Thermopolyspora flexuosa: one gene and its partner. The protein of the gene in region 2 interacts with the protein of the main gene of each other region in a pairwise test. Links are inferred from orthologs where the notes say so. Each region holds a gene or a part of one and is shown on either strand. Other genes may lie near its edges.

The links.
Region 1: the proteins of rplL (region 2) and dnaE interact in binary tests that used the Escherichia coli proteins (3 or more experiments, as listed by UniProt). The link is inferred for Thermopolyspora flexuosa from one-to-one orthologs.

What each region holds. Positions count from the first base shown.
Region 1 is NZ_VFPQ01000001.1:3,189,273-3,196,601, reverse strand. What follows is about bases 2,156-6,179. They hold dnaE (DNA polymerase III subunit alpha), read left to right. Parts: upstream 2,156-2,457; coding sequence 2,458-5,979; downstream 5,980-6,179. Other genes in these bases: murA (UDP-N-acetylglucosamine 1-carboxyvinyltransferase), read right to left, coding at 6,074-6,179; FHX40_RS26280 (chorismate mutase), read left to right, coding at 2,156-2,330. In the rest of the region: FHX40_RS13495 (serine/threonine-protein kinase), read right to left, coding at 1-846; more of FHX40_RS26280, read left to right, coding at 1,311-2,155; more of murA, read right to left, coding at 6,180-7,329. UniProt on the Escherichia coli protein: DNA polymerase III is a complex, multichain enzyme responsible for most of the replicative synthesis in bacteria. This DNA polymerase also exhibits 3' to 5' exonuclease activity. The alpha chain is the DNA polymerase catalytic subunit.
Region 2 is NZ_VFPQ01000001.1:4,455,653-4,461,935, forward strand. What follows is about bases 2,269-5,246. They hold rplL (50S ribosomal protein L7/L12), read right to left. Parts: upstream 3,965-5,246; coding sequence 3,572-3,964; downstream 2,269-3,571. Other genes in these bases: FHX40_RS25895 (hypothetical protein), read right to left, coding at 2,269-2,759; FHX40_RS18985 (hypothetical protein), read right to left, coding at 2,756-3,256; rplJ (50S ribosomal protein L10), read right to left, coding at 4,076-4,600; rplA (50S ribosomal protein L1), read right to left, coding at 5,051-5,246. Outside these bases: rpoB (DNA-directed RNA polymerase subunit beta), read right to left, coding at 1-1,426; more of FHX40_RS25895, read right to left, coding at 1,857-2,268; more of rplA, read right to left, coding at 5,247-5,770; rplK (50S ribosomal protein L11), read right to left, coding at 5,930-6,283. UniProt on the Escherichia coli protein: The binding site for several of the GTPase factors involved in protein synthesis (IF-2, EF-Tu, EF-G and RF3). Is thus essential for accurate translation.

The DNA of each region.
Region 1 (7,329 bases), 1.3 Mb from region 2 along the record:
CTGCGGGACGCGGGAGCCGGTCCGCGGCGGTGGCGGGGCGGGCGGCGGCGTGGGCTCGGGCTCCAGGGCCCGGCGCAGCATGCGCTCGATCTGGTCGTAGGTCGGCCGTTCGGCCGGGTCCTTGCGCAGCAGGCCCTCGATCAGCGGGGCGAGCCGCCCGGCGTGCACCGCGGGCTCCGGCTCGTCCATGAGCACCGCGTGCATCGTCGGCAGCGGGGCGCCCTTGTCGTGCGGCGGGCGGCCCTCCACGGCCGCGTACAGGGTCGCGCCGAGCGACCACAGGTCGGACTCGCGCTGCGCGGGCGCGCCCCGCAGCCGTTCGGGCGGCATGAACGCGGGCGTGCCCACGAGCCCGGTGCGGGTCATCGTGCTGTCGGTCTCCACCCGCGCGATGCCGAAGTCGGTGAGCACCACCCGGCCGTCGTCGGCGAGCAGCACGTTCTCCGGCTTGACGTCCCGGTGCAGCACGCCCATCGCGTGCGCGCTGCGCAGCGCCTTGAGCACCTCCAGGCCGATGTGCGCCACCCGCTCCGGGGGCAGCGGCCCCTCCTCGCGGATCACCTGGCCGAGCGAGCGGGAGGGCACGAGCTGCATGACGATCCACGGGCGGCCGTCCTCCTCGATCACGTCGTGGACGACGACCACGTTCGGGTGGGTGAGCCGCCCCGCGGCGCGGGCCTCGCGCATGGTCCGCCGGTTGAGGTCGGCGAGCTCGTCGCCGACCGCGCCGTTGTAGCGGACCTCCTTGACCGCGACGGGCCGGTCGAGGAGCTCATCGTGGGCGCGCCACACGATGCCCATGCCGCCCCGCCCGATGGGCTCGATCAGGTGGTACCTCCCGGCCACCCGACGTCCCGGCTCCGCTGCGGTCATCACCCGCCTGTACCCCCTCCCAGAACCCGTGAATCTTCCCATAGCTTGGCAAAAAATTGACCTTGGGTCGGTCCGGCGGAGGCGGCTCCGGTACGGGCGAGTAGGGTCGCTGTCTGTTATATGGTGAATTGTCGGTGTTATCTCGGTCACGCGCGCGTCGGCGGCCGGGACATACGGCCGCGACTGCTACCCTGACCGGTATGAATCGGGCACGTGGGTTTAGCAGGCCGGCTCCGGGTGGGCCGGTCCTCTGACCCGTAGCGGAGAGCGACCGCCGGAGCCGGCAGGAGGCAGAGACCAGTCGGGTCTCTGCCTTTCGTGTTGTCTCGTGCCGTCGTGCCGGACCCGGCCGACCGGCCTGCGGGACACGCGAACGCCCACCTCGACCTGACCGGCCGTCGGCCCGCGGGCCGACCGAGCAGGAAGACCGGCATGCCGTGACCGTGGACACGACCATCGAGACGACCCTGGCCACCGGGCGGGAGCCGCACGTGGTGCGCGTGGCCGCGCTGCGCCTGGGCGACGGCCCCGTACCGGTGCTGGGCGGGCTGGTGGGCGAGGCCCGCCCCGACGCGCGCTGGATCGCCCTGCCCGCGCGCCCCGGCGCCGCCGCCGCGGAGCTCGAGCGGCTGCGCCGCGCGTGGGACGGCCCGCTGCTCGCCGCGCCCGCCGGCCACGCCGCGCTCGCCGAGGCCGCCCGGCTCGCCGACGGCCTCGTGCTCGGGGCGGGGGACGCCTGCCCGGACTGCGGGGAGCCGCTGCCGCCCGCGGCGGCCCGCCTCGGCCTGCCCGTGGTGCTGCGGCGCGACGGGACGGACCTCGCCCGCTGGCTCGCCGCCGCCGCGGCGTGCCGTACCGAGGGCGACGGCCGGGTCGTGCTCTGCGAGGGCGCCGACCGGCCCGCGCCCGGCGGGGACGGGACGGACGGCCTGGAGGGCCCGCCCGCCCCGCCGCTCGACCTCGGGCTGCTCCAGGCCGCCCGGGAGCGGTCGGGGCTCCCGGTCCTCGCCTACCTGGGGCACGACGCCGCGCTCGCCCCCGCGGCCGTCGCCGCCGGGGCAGACGGACTGCTGCTCGCCCCGCACGCCGCGCCGGAGGCCGTCGCCGCCGCGCGGGAGGCCGCCACGGTCGTCGCCGCCCTCGTCCGGCGGGAGCGCCCCGCGACGATCCCGGACGCCCGCGCCGCGATCGACCGGGTGGACGCGGCCCTCGCCGTGCTGCTGGAGCGGCGCGCCGCGCTCGCCGGGATCATCCAGCGGCTCAAGCCGGTCGGCGGCTTCGCCGGGCGGGATCCGGAGCGGGAACGCCGCCTCGTCGCCGCGATGGCCCGCCGCGCGCCGCGTCTCGGCGAGGCCCACCTCGCCCCGATCATGAACGCGGTGATCGAGGCCGGGCTCCGGCTCGCCGAAGAGGAACGACGGGAGCGGACGGCCCCGGCGGGCGCCGATCCCGCGTAGCGCCGCTCCCGCGGCGGGCCGCGTACGGCACGCCGATTCGGGCGAGCGTCCCGGGCGTCACACCGGCCGCGAAGCGCGTAGGCTCTTGCCCCGCCGGGTAGGTGCGAGCGAGAGGAACCAGGACCGCATGGCCGAATCGTTTGTCCATCTGCACGTCCACACCGAGTACTCGATGCTGGACGGGGCGGCCCGACTGGGGCAGATGTTCAAGCAGGTCACCGACCTGGGCATGCCCGCCGTCGCGATCACCGACCACGGCAACCTGCACGGCATCTACGACTTCTACAAGCAGGCCACGGCCGCGGACATCAAGCCGATCATCGGCATCGAGGCGTACGTCGCGCCGGAGTCGCGGTTCCAGAAGAAGCCGGTGCTGTGGGGCGAGCCGCACCAGCGCGGCGACGACGTGTCCGCCGGCGGCTACTACACCCACATGACGATCTGGGCGCGGAACAAGACCGGCCTGCACAACCTCATGAAGCTCAGTTCCCGCGCCTACACCGAGGGCTTCGTGCGCAAGTGGCCGCGCATGGACGCCGAGCTCATCGCCGAGCACGCCGAGGGGCTGATGGCGACCACCGGCTGCCCGTCCGGCGAGGTGCAGACCCGGCTGCGGCTCGGCCAGTACGAGGAGGCGCTCAAGGCGGCCGCGAAGTACCAGGAGATCTTCGGCAAGGAGAACTACTACCTCGAGCTCATGGACCACGGCCTCGACATCGAGCGCCGGGTCCGCGACGGGCTCGTCCGGATCGGCAAGGAGCTCGGCATCCCGCCGGTCGTCACCAACGACTCGCACTACACCTACGAGTCCGACGCCGCCAGCCACGACGCGCTGCTGTGCGTCCAGACCGGCAAGCAGCTCTCCGACCCGGACCGGTTCCGGTTCGACGGGACCGGCTACTACATCAAGTCCGCCGACGAGATGCGGGCGCTCGACACCTCCGAGCTGTGGGCCGAGGGCTGCCGCAACACCCTGCTCATCGCCGAGAAGGTCGACCCGACGGGCATGTTCGCCCACAAGAACCTCATGCCCACCTTCCCCATCCCGGACGGGATGACCGAGGAGGAGTACTTCCGGCAGCAGGTGTGGAAGGGCATGGAGCGCCGCTTCCCGGACGGGGTCGACGAGGAGCACCGGGCCTGGGTCGAGAACGAGATCAACGTCATCGTCCAGATGGGCTTCCCGAGCTACTTCCTCGTGGTGGCCGACTTCATCATGTGGGCGAAGAACAACGGCATCCGGGTGGGCCCCGGCCGTGGCTCGGCGGCCGGCTCGCTGGTGGCGTACGCCCTCGGCATCACCGACCTCGACCCGATCCCGCACGGCCTGATCTTCGAACGGTTCCTCAACCCCGAACGCGTGTCGATGCCCGACATCGACATCGACTTCGACGAACGTCGCCGGGCCGACGTCATCCGCTACGTGACCGAGAAGTGGGGCGCCGACAAGGTCGCGATGATCTGCACCTTCGGCACCATCAAGGCGAAGGCTGCGATCAAGGACGCGGGCCGCGTGCTCGGCTACCCGTACGCGCTCGGCGACCGCATCTCCAAGGCGTTCCCGCCCGCGGTGATGGGCAAGGACATCCCGCTCGCCGGCATCTTCGACGAGTCGCACCCCCGCTACGCCGAGGCGGGCGAGCTGCGCAAGATGTACGAGGAGGACGCCGACGTCCGGGCCACCATCGACCTCGCCCGGGGCCTGGAGGGCCTGATCCGGCAGACCGGCGTGCACGCCGCGGGCGTCATCATGTCCGCCGAGCCGCTCACCGACCACATCCCGATCATGCGGCGGGACTCGGACGGGGCGATCATCACGCAGTTCGACTACCCGACCTGCGAGACGCTCGGCCTGCTGAAGATGGACTTCCTCGGCCTGCGGAACCTCACGATCATCGACGACTGCCTGAAGATGATCGAGGCGAACACGGGCGAGAAGATCGACCTGCTCAAGCTGCCGCTCGACGACACCAAGACGTACGAGCTGCTGGCGCGGGGCGACACCCTCGGCATCTTCCAGCTCGACGGTGGCGGCATGCGGTCGCTGCTCCGCCTGATGCGGCCGGACAACTTCGAGGACATCTCCGCGGCGCTCGCGCTCTACCGGCCCGGCCCGATGGGCGCGAACTCGCACACCAACTACGCGCTGCGCAAGAACGGCCAGCAGGAGATCGTCCCGATCCACCCCGAGCTCGAGGAGCCGCTGCGGGACATCCTGTCCACCACCTACGGCCTCATCGTCTACCAGGAGCAGGTCATGGCGATCGCGCAGCGGGTCGCCGGGTACTCGCTCGGCGGCGCGGACCTGCTGCGCCGGGCGATGGGCAAGAAGAAGAAGGCCGAGCTCGACAAGCAGTACGAGTTCTTCGAGCGCGGCATGCGGGAGAACGGCTACTCGGACGAGGCGATCAAGGCGCTGTGGGACATCCTGGTGCCGTTCTCCGACTACGCGTTCAACAAGGCGCACACCGCCGGGTACGGCCTGGTGTCGTACTGGACCGCCTACCTCAAGGCGAACCACCCCGCCGAGTACATGGCGGCCCTGCTCACCAGCGTCAAGGACGACAAGGACAAGAGCGCGCTCTACCTCAACGAGTGCCGCCGCATGGGCATCAAGGTGCTCCCGCCCGACGTCAACGACTCCGACTCGGACTTCACCCCGCGCGGCGGCGACATCCGGTTCGGCCTGTCGGCGATCCGCAACGTCGGCGCGAACGTGGTGGACGCGATCATCCAGGCGCGCACCGAGAAGGGCCGGTTCACCGACTTCGCCGACTTCCTGCGCAAGGTCCCCGCGGCGGTGTGCAACAAGCGGGTGATCGAGTCGCTGATCAAGGCGGGCGCGTTCGACTCGCTCGGGCACCAGCGCAAGGGCCTGGTCATGGTGCACGAGCAGGCCGTGGACGCGGTGATCGACATCAAGAAGAACGAGGCGATCGGGCAGGACTCGCTGTTCGGTGCGGTCGAGGGCGTCGAGGACAGCACCTTCGACGTGCAGATCCCGCCGGGGGAGTGGGACAAGACCACGCTGCTGCAGTTCGAGCGGGAGATGCTCGGCCTGTACGTCTCGGACCACCCGCTGCTCGGCGTGGAGCACATCCTGTCCGCCGGGGCCGACTGCTCGATCGCCGCGCTGCAGGCCGAGGAGCGCCCCGACGGGCAGATCGTCACCGTCGGCGGCATCCTCACCGGGCTCCAGCGCAAGATCACCAAGAAGGGCGACACCTGGGTGCTCGCCACGCTGGAGGACCTCGAGGGCGCGATCGAGGTGATGATCTTCCCCTCGACCTACCAGCTGTGCTCGACGATCCTCGCCGAGGACGCGATCGTGTTCGTCAAGGGGCGGCTGGACAAGCGCGAGGAGGTCGCCAAGCTCATCGCGATGGAGGTCACCCAGCCCGACCTCACCCAGGAGAACGGCGGGCCGCTCGTGGTGAGCATCGCCGAGAACCGCTGCACCCTGCCGCTGGTCACCCAGCTCAAGGAGGTGCTCACCACCCACCCCGGCACCACCGAGGTGCACCTGCAGGTGCACCGGGGGTCGAAGACCACCGTGGTGCGGCTCGACGACCGGCTCCGCGTGGCGCCCTCCCCGGCGCTCATGGGCGACCTCAAGCAGCTGCTCGGCCCGGCATGCCTCGGCGCGTAGGCCGTACCCGGCCGGCCGTACCGGAACGACGAGAACGACGGAAGACGGGCCCGCGCCGCGGCGGCGCGGGCCCGTCCACGTCGGCGGAAGGCCGTCACACGGAGGGCGGCGGGGCCTCCTCCTCGGTCAGCCGGGTGATCTTCAGGCCGAGCGAGGTGAACTGCTCGTACACGCGGTGGTAGCCGCGCTCGATGTGGTTGACGCCGCGCAGCGTCGAGGAGCCCTCGGCGACCGCGGCGGCGAGCACGGCGGAGAACCCGGCCCGGATGTCCGGCAGGGTCACGTCCGCGCCGCGCAGCTTCGACACGCCGCGCACCACCGCCGAGTGCTTGGCGTTGGTGTCGTGGTAGCGGCAGGCGGGGCCGCCGAGGCACTGGTCGAACACCTCGATCTCGCAGCCCATTTTCTGCAGCGCGGGCACGTAGACGAGCCGGTTCTCGAACACCGTCTCGTGCAGCACCGACATGCCCTCGGCCTGGGTGAACAGCACCATCAGCGGGGTCTGCCAGTCGGTCATGAAGCCCGGGTGGGTGTCGGTCTGCACCGCGGCGGCGCGCAGCCCGTTCGGCGCGGTGGCGCACAGCCACTCGTCGGTGATCTCGAACTGGGCGCCCATCCGGGCGAGCGTGGTGATCGCGGTGACGAGGCGGTCCTGCGGGCAGCCGTGCACCCGGACCTCCCCACCGGTGACGAGGCCGGCCACCAGGTAGGAGAACGCCTCGATGCGGTCGCCCGCGAGCCACATGGACGCGCCGCGCAGCCGGTCGACGCCCTCGATGACGATGCGCCGGTCCGGGCTCAGCTCGATGCGCGCCCCCATGCGCTGCAGGAACAGGGCGAGCTCCACCACCTCCGGCTCGGTCGCCGCCCCCTTGATCACCGTCTTGCCCTCGGCGAGCACGCTCGACAGCAGGATCGTCTCGGTGGCGCCGACGCTCGGGTAGGGCAGCTCGATCCGGGCCCCGCGCAGCCGCTTCGCCTTCGCCTTGATGCCCGTCTCGCCCACCTCGACCTCCGCGCCCATCGCGCGGAGCGCGTCGACGTGGTAGTTCACCGGGCGGCGCCCGATCGGGTCGCCGCCGACGAACGGCACGAAGGCCTCGCCGGCGAGGTGCAGGAGCGGGCCGAGCATCAGGATGGGGATGCGGTTGAGGCCGGTGAACGCCTCGGGGACGCGGGGACGGATCTCGCTCCCGCGCTCGAGGGTGATCTCCATCCCGTTGACCTCGACGTTGATCCCAACGGCCCTGAGCATGGCGGCGGTGATGCCGACCTCACCCACCTCGGGCGTGTTGTGCAGGGTGCTGGGACCCTCCCCGAGCATGGCGGCGACCATGTGCTTGGAAACGG
Region 2 (6,283 bases):
GGCCGATGTTCGGGCCTTCCGGGGTCTCGATCGGGCACATCCGTCCGTAGTGGGACGGGTGCACGTCACGGACCTCCATACCGGCCCGCTCCCGGGACAGACCACCCGGACCCAGCGCGGACAGCCGCCGCTTGTGGGTGAGGCCGGCCAGCGGGTTGGTCTGGTCCATGAACTGGGAGAGCTGCGAGGTGCCGAAGAACTCCTTGATCGACGCGACCACCGGCCGGATGTTGATCAGCGTCTGCGGCGTGATCGCCTCGACGTCCTGGGTGGTCATGCGCTCCCGGACCACCCGCTCCATCCGGGCCAGCCCCAGGCGGACCTGGTTCTGGATCAGCTCGCCCACCGTGCGCAGCCGCCGGTTGCCGAAGTGGTCGATGTCGTCCACCTCGACCGGGACCTCGCCGTTGACGCCGGGCATCGAGGTCTCACCCGCGTGCAACCGCACCAGGTACTCGATGACCGCGACGATGTCCTCCTCGGTCAGCGTCCCCTGATTGATGTCAACATCCAGCCCAAGCTTCTTGTTGACCTTGTACCGCCCAACCTTGGCAAGGTCATACCGCTTGGGGTTGAAATACAGATTCTCCAGCAGAGCCTGCGCCGACTCCTTGGTCGGCGGCTCACCCGGACGCAGCTTGCGGTAAATGTCCAGCAGCGCGTCCTCCTGGCCGGAGGTGTGATCCTTCTCCAGCGTCGCCCGCATCGTCTCATACCGGCCGAACCGCTCAAGAATCATGTCATTGGTCCAGCCCAGCGCCTTCAGCAGCACCGTCACCGGCTGCTTGCGCTTACGGTCGATGCGCACCCCGACGCTGTCCCGCTTGTCGATCTCGAACTCCAGCCAGGCCCCCCGCGACGGGATCACCCGGCAGTCGAACAGATCCTTGTCCGAGCCCTTGTCCACCGACCGGCCGAAATACACCCCCGGCGAGCGCACCAGCTGGGAGACCACGACCCGCTCGGTCCCGTTGATGATGAACGTCCCCTTCGGCGTCATGAGCGGGAAGTCACCCATGAACACCGTCTGGGACTTGATCTCACCGGTGGTGTTGTTGATGAACTCCGCCGTCACGAACATCGGGGCGGAGTAGGTCATGTCCTTGTCTTTGCACTCTTCGATCGAGTACTTGGGCGGCTCGAACCGGTGGTCCCGGAACGACAGCGACATCGTCCCCGAGAAGTCCTCGATCGGGCTGATCTCCTCGAAGATCTCCTCGAGGCCGGACTGGGTCGGAACGTCCTTGCGCCCGAGCTTCTGAGCCGCCTCGACCCGGGCCTTCCACCTTTCGTTGCCCAGCAGCCAGTCGAACGACTCGGTCTGCAGCGCAAGAAGGTCGGGAACTTCGAGCGGCTCCTGGATCCGCGCGAACGACACGCGGCGAGGGCCAGTGATCACGGCGGAGGCGTTGCGCGAGGCTGCCAACAGATGTCCTTCCGAGGGCTCGCGGACTGACTACACGCACGCCAGACGACGCCTCACAACGGGTTACCGAGAGAAGCGGGTCGTCAAAGGGCAGCGCAAAGGGGCAGTGTAGCCGAACGGCATACACCTGTCCACTCTGCTCTCGCTCTGCGCTCCACGTTGGTCGCAGCATCGCCCGTCAGCGGCGAAACGTCAAGCCCACGGGCCCACATTTCGCCCGGCCAGGGGCCGAGAACACCGGGTTTCCCGGCCTCGCGGCGCCGTACGGGGACACCGGTCCCAGACGATACCCGCCCGCGAGTACCGCTAACACCCGGCCCGGCCGGAGGGCGAACGCTTACCGCCTGCCGACGTGATCGCAGCCGCGATATACCCTGCCCGGACCCTCTCCAAACATTATCTTTACCAACAATTTGGTCGAGCCCTCTCATCAGGTGCGGGCGGGCGGGTCACCCAGCAGGGTGGACAGCTCGTCCACCCGCCACGCACCGTCACCACCCTTGACCATGACGAACCGCACGCGCCCGAGGACGACCTCGCTTCTGCGGCTCTTCGCGCCGGGCGGGAGTTTACTAGTGGTGCGGTTGATAAGCATCAGCACCCGTACCCGTTCCGGGGTGGCCGACTCCACGGCGGCCCCGGTCACGTGCACCTGCTGCACGGCCTGCTCGCGTTTCGCCTCCGGGACCAGGGTCTCGGCGAGCCTCCGGTACCGGGCGGCGAGCCGCTCGGTGGCGTGGCCGGCGGCCCGGGCGAGGTCCTGCTCGACGCTCCGGTGATCGTAGGACAGCATCACGGCGGCGTACGAGCGCGCCTTGGCGAGCGCCTCCGCCGCGGCGGCCTCGGTCCGCCGCAGGTCGCGCAGCTCGAGGTAGCTCAGCGTCACCGCGACGGCGAGCCCGGCCGCGGCGATCGCCGGCAGGGCGACGAGCAGCGCACCGCCCCGGCCGCGCCGCGGGGCCGCCTCGTCGTCGCCGCGCCCGGGGTTGATCTCCAGGAGCTCCGCCGGTTCGGGCGCCGGGCCCGGCGGGCCGTCCGGGTACGGCACGGCCGCGTCGCCGGCCGCCCGGTCGCCGGGCAGGCCACCGGCACCGGCGTCGGCCGCCTCGTCGCCCGGGCCGGCCCACGGCCCCTGACGGGACGGCTGCGGCCCGGAGCCCCCGGGCCCGCGGGGAACCCACGCCCCCACCTGCGACGGCCGCTCGTCGGCCTGCTCGTCCGCGTACGGCGGTCGCCAGGGACGGCCGTGGCGCCCCCGCGCCGCGTCGCGGCGGCCCCACCGTCCGCCGGAGGCGTGCGGCCTGTCCGGTTCGCCTGGTCCGCGATGCTTCACCGGGTCTGCTCCGCCTTCGACACGAGCCAGGCGCCGCCCACCTTGCTCACCCGCATGGTCCACCGGTAGTAGCGTTCCTCGAACCTGGGTTTGGTGTCCTCGAACCGGTTCACCGCGTCCGCGACCACGAGCACCTCGGCGGTGTCGAGCTCGGCGTTCATGGACACGAGGCCGACCGCGCGGATCACCCCCGTCTGGACCACCTTGGCGGCGAGCGCCGCCCGCCGCATCTCGGGTGCGTGCCGTTCGTGGGTCTGCCGCGCCTCGCCCGTCGAGGTGGCGATGATGCGCCGGATGTCCTCGTCCACGGTCTTGTGGTTGAGCGAGAGCAGGCTGACCGCGTGCATCGCCGCCGCCCGCATCGCCGCCTCGCGCTCCTCCGCCGCGGTCCGCGCGGCGGCCAGGCCGATCCGGATCCAGACCAGCGCGGCCGCCAGGGCCACGACCAACCCGGCGAGCACGAGCGTGACGACGAGGCGTGGTGTGCTGCGCTCCATCCGGCCTCCCGGTGAGGGTCGCCCGGATCATAACCCGGGCTGACATTCCCGTCCGGGTAGTCCGACGAGATGGGCATCGCCCGGGTTCGGCGCCGGCGCGGATCCACGTGGGGCACCGGCTCCGCGGGGCCGCCGGGCACGGCCGTACGGCCACGCCGTACCGGAGCCGCCGGGGCGCCGGAGTGCCGGGAACGCGAAAAGGGCCGCCACCGGCACCAGGTGACAGCCCTCTTCGTATGTTCCTGCGTCCTTCGGCTTATCCGAAGGAGGTGTGCCGCGTGCCTCAGCGCGCGGGCACGAGACTGCGGCGAAACGTCACTTGATGGTGACGGTGGCGCCGGCGGCCTCCAGGGCGGCCTTGGCCTTCTCCGCGGTCTCCTTGTTGACCTTCTCGAGCAGCGGCTTGGGCGCGCCGTCGACGAGGTCCTTGGCCTCCTTGAGGCCGAGGCTGGTGAGGGCCCGGACCTCCTTGATGACCTGGATCTTCTTGTCGCCGGCGGCCTCGAGGATGACGTCGAACTCGTCCTTCTCCTCGGCCTCCTCGGCCGGGGCGGCACCGCCCGCGGCCGGGGCGGCGGCGACGACGGCGGCCGGGGCGGCGGCCTTGACGTCGAAGGTCTCCTCGAAGAGCTTCACGAACTCGGACAGCTCAAGGAGGGTCATCTCCTTGAAGGCGTCCAGCAGCTCCTCGTTGCTGAGCTTCGCCATGGTGGTCGTTCCTCCCGTGTTTCGTACGTTCGTGCGGGACCGCGGTACGCGAGCTCCGCCAATCCCCTCGGCCGCCGGGGGTGCACGCGCCCCGGCGGCCTGCTCGACGGCTTACTCGCCGGCTTCCTCGCGCTTGGCGCGCAGGGCCTCGGCGAGCCGGGCCATGTTGGTGGGCAGCGCGTTGAAGGTGGCGGCGGCCTGGGCCATCTTCGCCTTCATCGCGCCGGCCAGCTTCGCGAGCAGGACCTCGCGGGACTCCAGGTCGGCGAGCTTGGTGATCTCGGCCGGCGTCATCGGCTTGCCGTCGACGACACCGCCCTTGATGACCAGGAGGGGATTGGCCTTGGCGAAGTCGCGCAGACCCTTGGCGGCCTCGACCACGTCGCCCTTGACGAACGCGATCGCGGTCGGGCCCTTGAGCAGGTCGTCCAGACCGGCGACCCCGGCGTTCTTCGCCGCGATCTTGGCCAGCGTGTTCTTCGCCACGGCGAACTTCGCGTGTCCACCGAGAGTGGAGCGCAGCTCCTGGAGCTGCGCCACGGTGAGACCGCGGTACTCGGTCAGGACGGCAGCGCTGGAGCTCGAGAAGTGGTCGGTGAGCTCGGCAACGACCGTCGCCTTGTCCGCCCTCGCCATGGGCCTCCTTCCTGATGTGCCGCCGGCGAAGGTCCCGGGAACGAACAAAACCCCGGGCGCAGGCGCTCCGGGGTTTCCCAAGCGGGGGTCGGCGCGGCACCTGTCCACGGGCCCGCCACGGATGACCCCAGCGAGAAACGTCCACCACCTGCGCGGGTCGCCCAACACGTGGGACCTTCGGTCACCGGGCCACGAGCAGCCCGGCGACGACCAGCGGTCTTCGGCTCAGGACAGCTTACGGCCTCCGCGCGCACACCGCCAAATCCGACGGGCCCCGAGGTACGGCAATGCCACCCCGGCGTCACGGCACGCCCCGGTACGGCACGGCCGCCCGCGGCCCCTCATCCGGCGCGGCGACGGCCGGCCGTACGCCCGGAAAAGCCCGATGGGCCCCCGCCGTGGCGGCGAGGGCCCATCCAGGTACGTCGATGGCGCGTGACGGGTACGCGATCAGCTCGCGAGCTCCGCGGCGATGTCCCGCGTGATGTTGGGGTCGACCGGGATGCCCGGCCCCATCGTGGAGCTGAAGGTGACCTTCTTCAGGTAGCGGCCCTTGGCGGCGGACGGCTTGAGCCGCAGCACCTCGTCGAGCGCGGCGGCGTAGTTCTCCACGAGCGCGCGCTCGCTGAACGAGGTCTTGCCGATCACCAGGTGGAGGTTCGCGTGCCGGTCGACGCGGAACTCGATCTTGCCGCCCTTGATCTCGGTCACGGCCTTGGCGACGTCCGGCGTCACCGTGCCGGTCTTCGGGTTCGGCATGAGACCACGCGGACCGAGCACCCGGCCCAGCCGGCCGACCTTGCCCATGAGCTCGGGGGTCGCCACCACGGCGTCGAACTCGTTGAGCCGGTTGCCCTTGGAGATCTCCTCGATTAGCTCGTCGGCGCCGACGATGTCGGCGCCCGCCGCGCGGGCCTCCTCGGCGCGCACACCGGTCGCGAAGACCAGGACCCGGGCGGTCTTACCGGTGCCGTGCGGGAGGCTGACGGTGCCGCGGACCATCTGGTCGGCCTTGCGGGGGTCGACGCCGAGCCGCAGCGCCACCTCCACCGTCGCGTCGAACTTGGTGGGCGAGGTCTGCTTGACGAGGCGGGCCGCCTCGGCCGGGGTGTACAGCCGCGAACGGTCGACCAGCGCGGCCGCGTTGCGGTAACCCTTGCTGCGCTTCATCTGCTCACTCCTTACGAGTGAACCGTGGTATGGGCCGCGCCCGGCCCTCCCACGAGTTCTGCCGGGCCCGGACGCCTGCACGCTCCGCGGTCGCGGAGCCGTACGGCGCGGGCGATGGACATGCCGGCGTTACCGGCGGGACGGGAAAACGGTCGGTGATCAGTCGACGATGGTGACACCCATCGACCGCGCGGTGCCGGCGATGATCTTCTCCGCCGCCTCGAGATCGCGGGCGTTGAGGTCCTTCATCTTCATCTCGGCGATCTCGCGGAGCTGCGCCTTGGTGAGCTTGCCCACCTTGTCGCGGTGCGGCACCGCGGAGCCCTTCTGGATGCCCGCGGCCTTCTTGATCAGCTCGGGCGCCGGCGGCGTCTTGGTGACGAAGGTGAAGGTGCGGTCCTCGTAGATGGTGATCTCGACGGGGATGATGTTGCCCCGCTGGGACTCCGTCGCCGCGTTGTACTGCTTGACGAAGTCCATGATGTTGACGCCGTGCGGACCGAGCGCGGTACC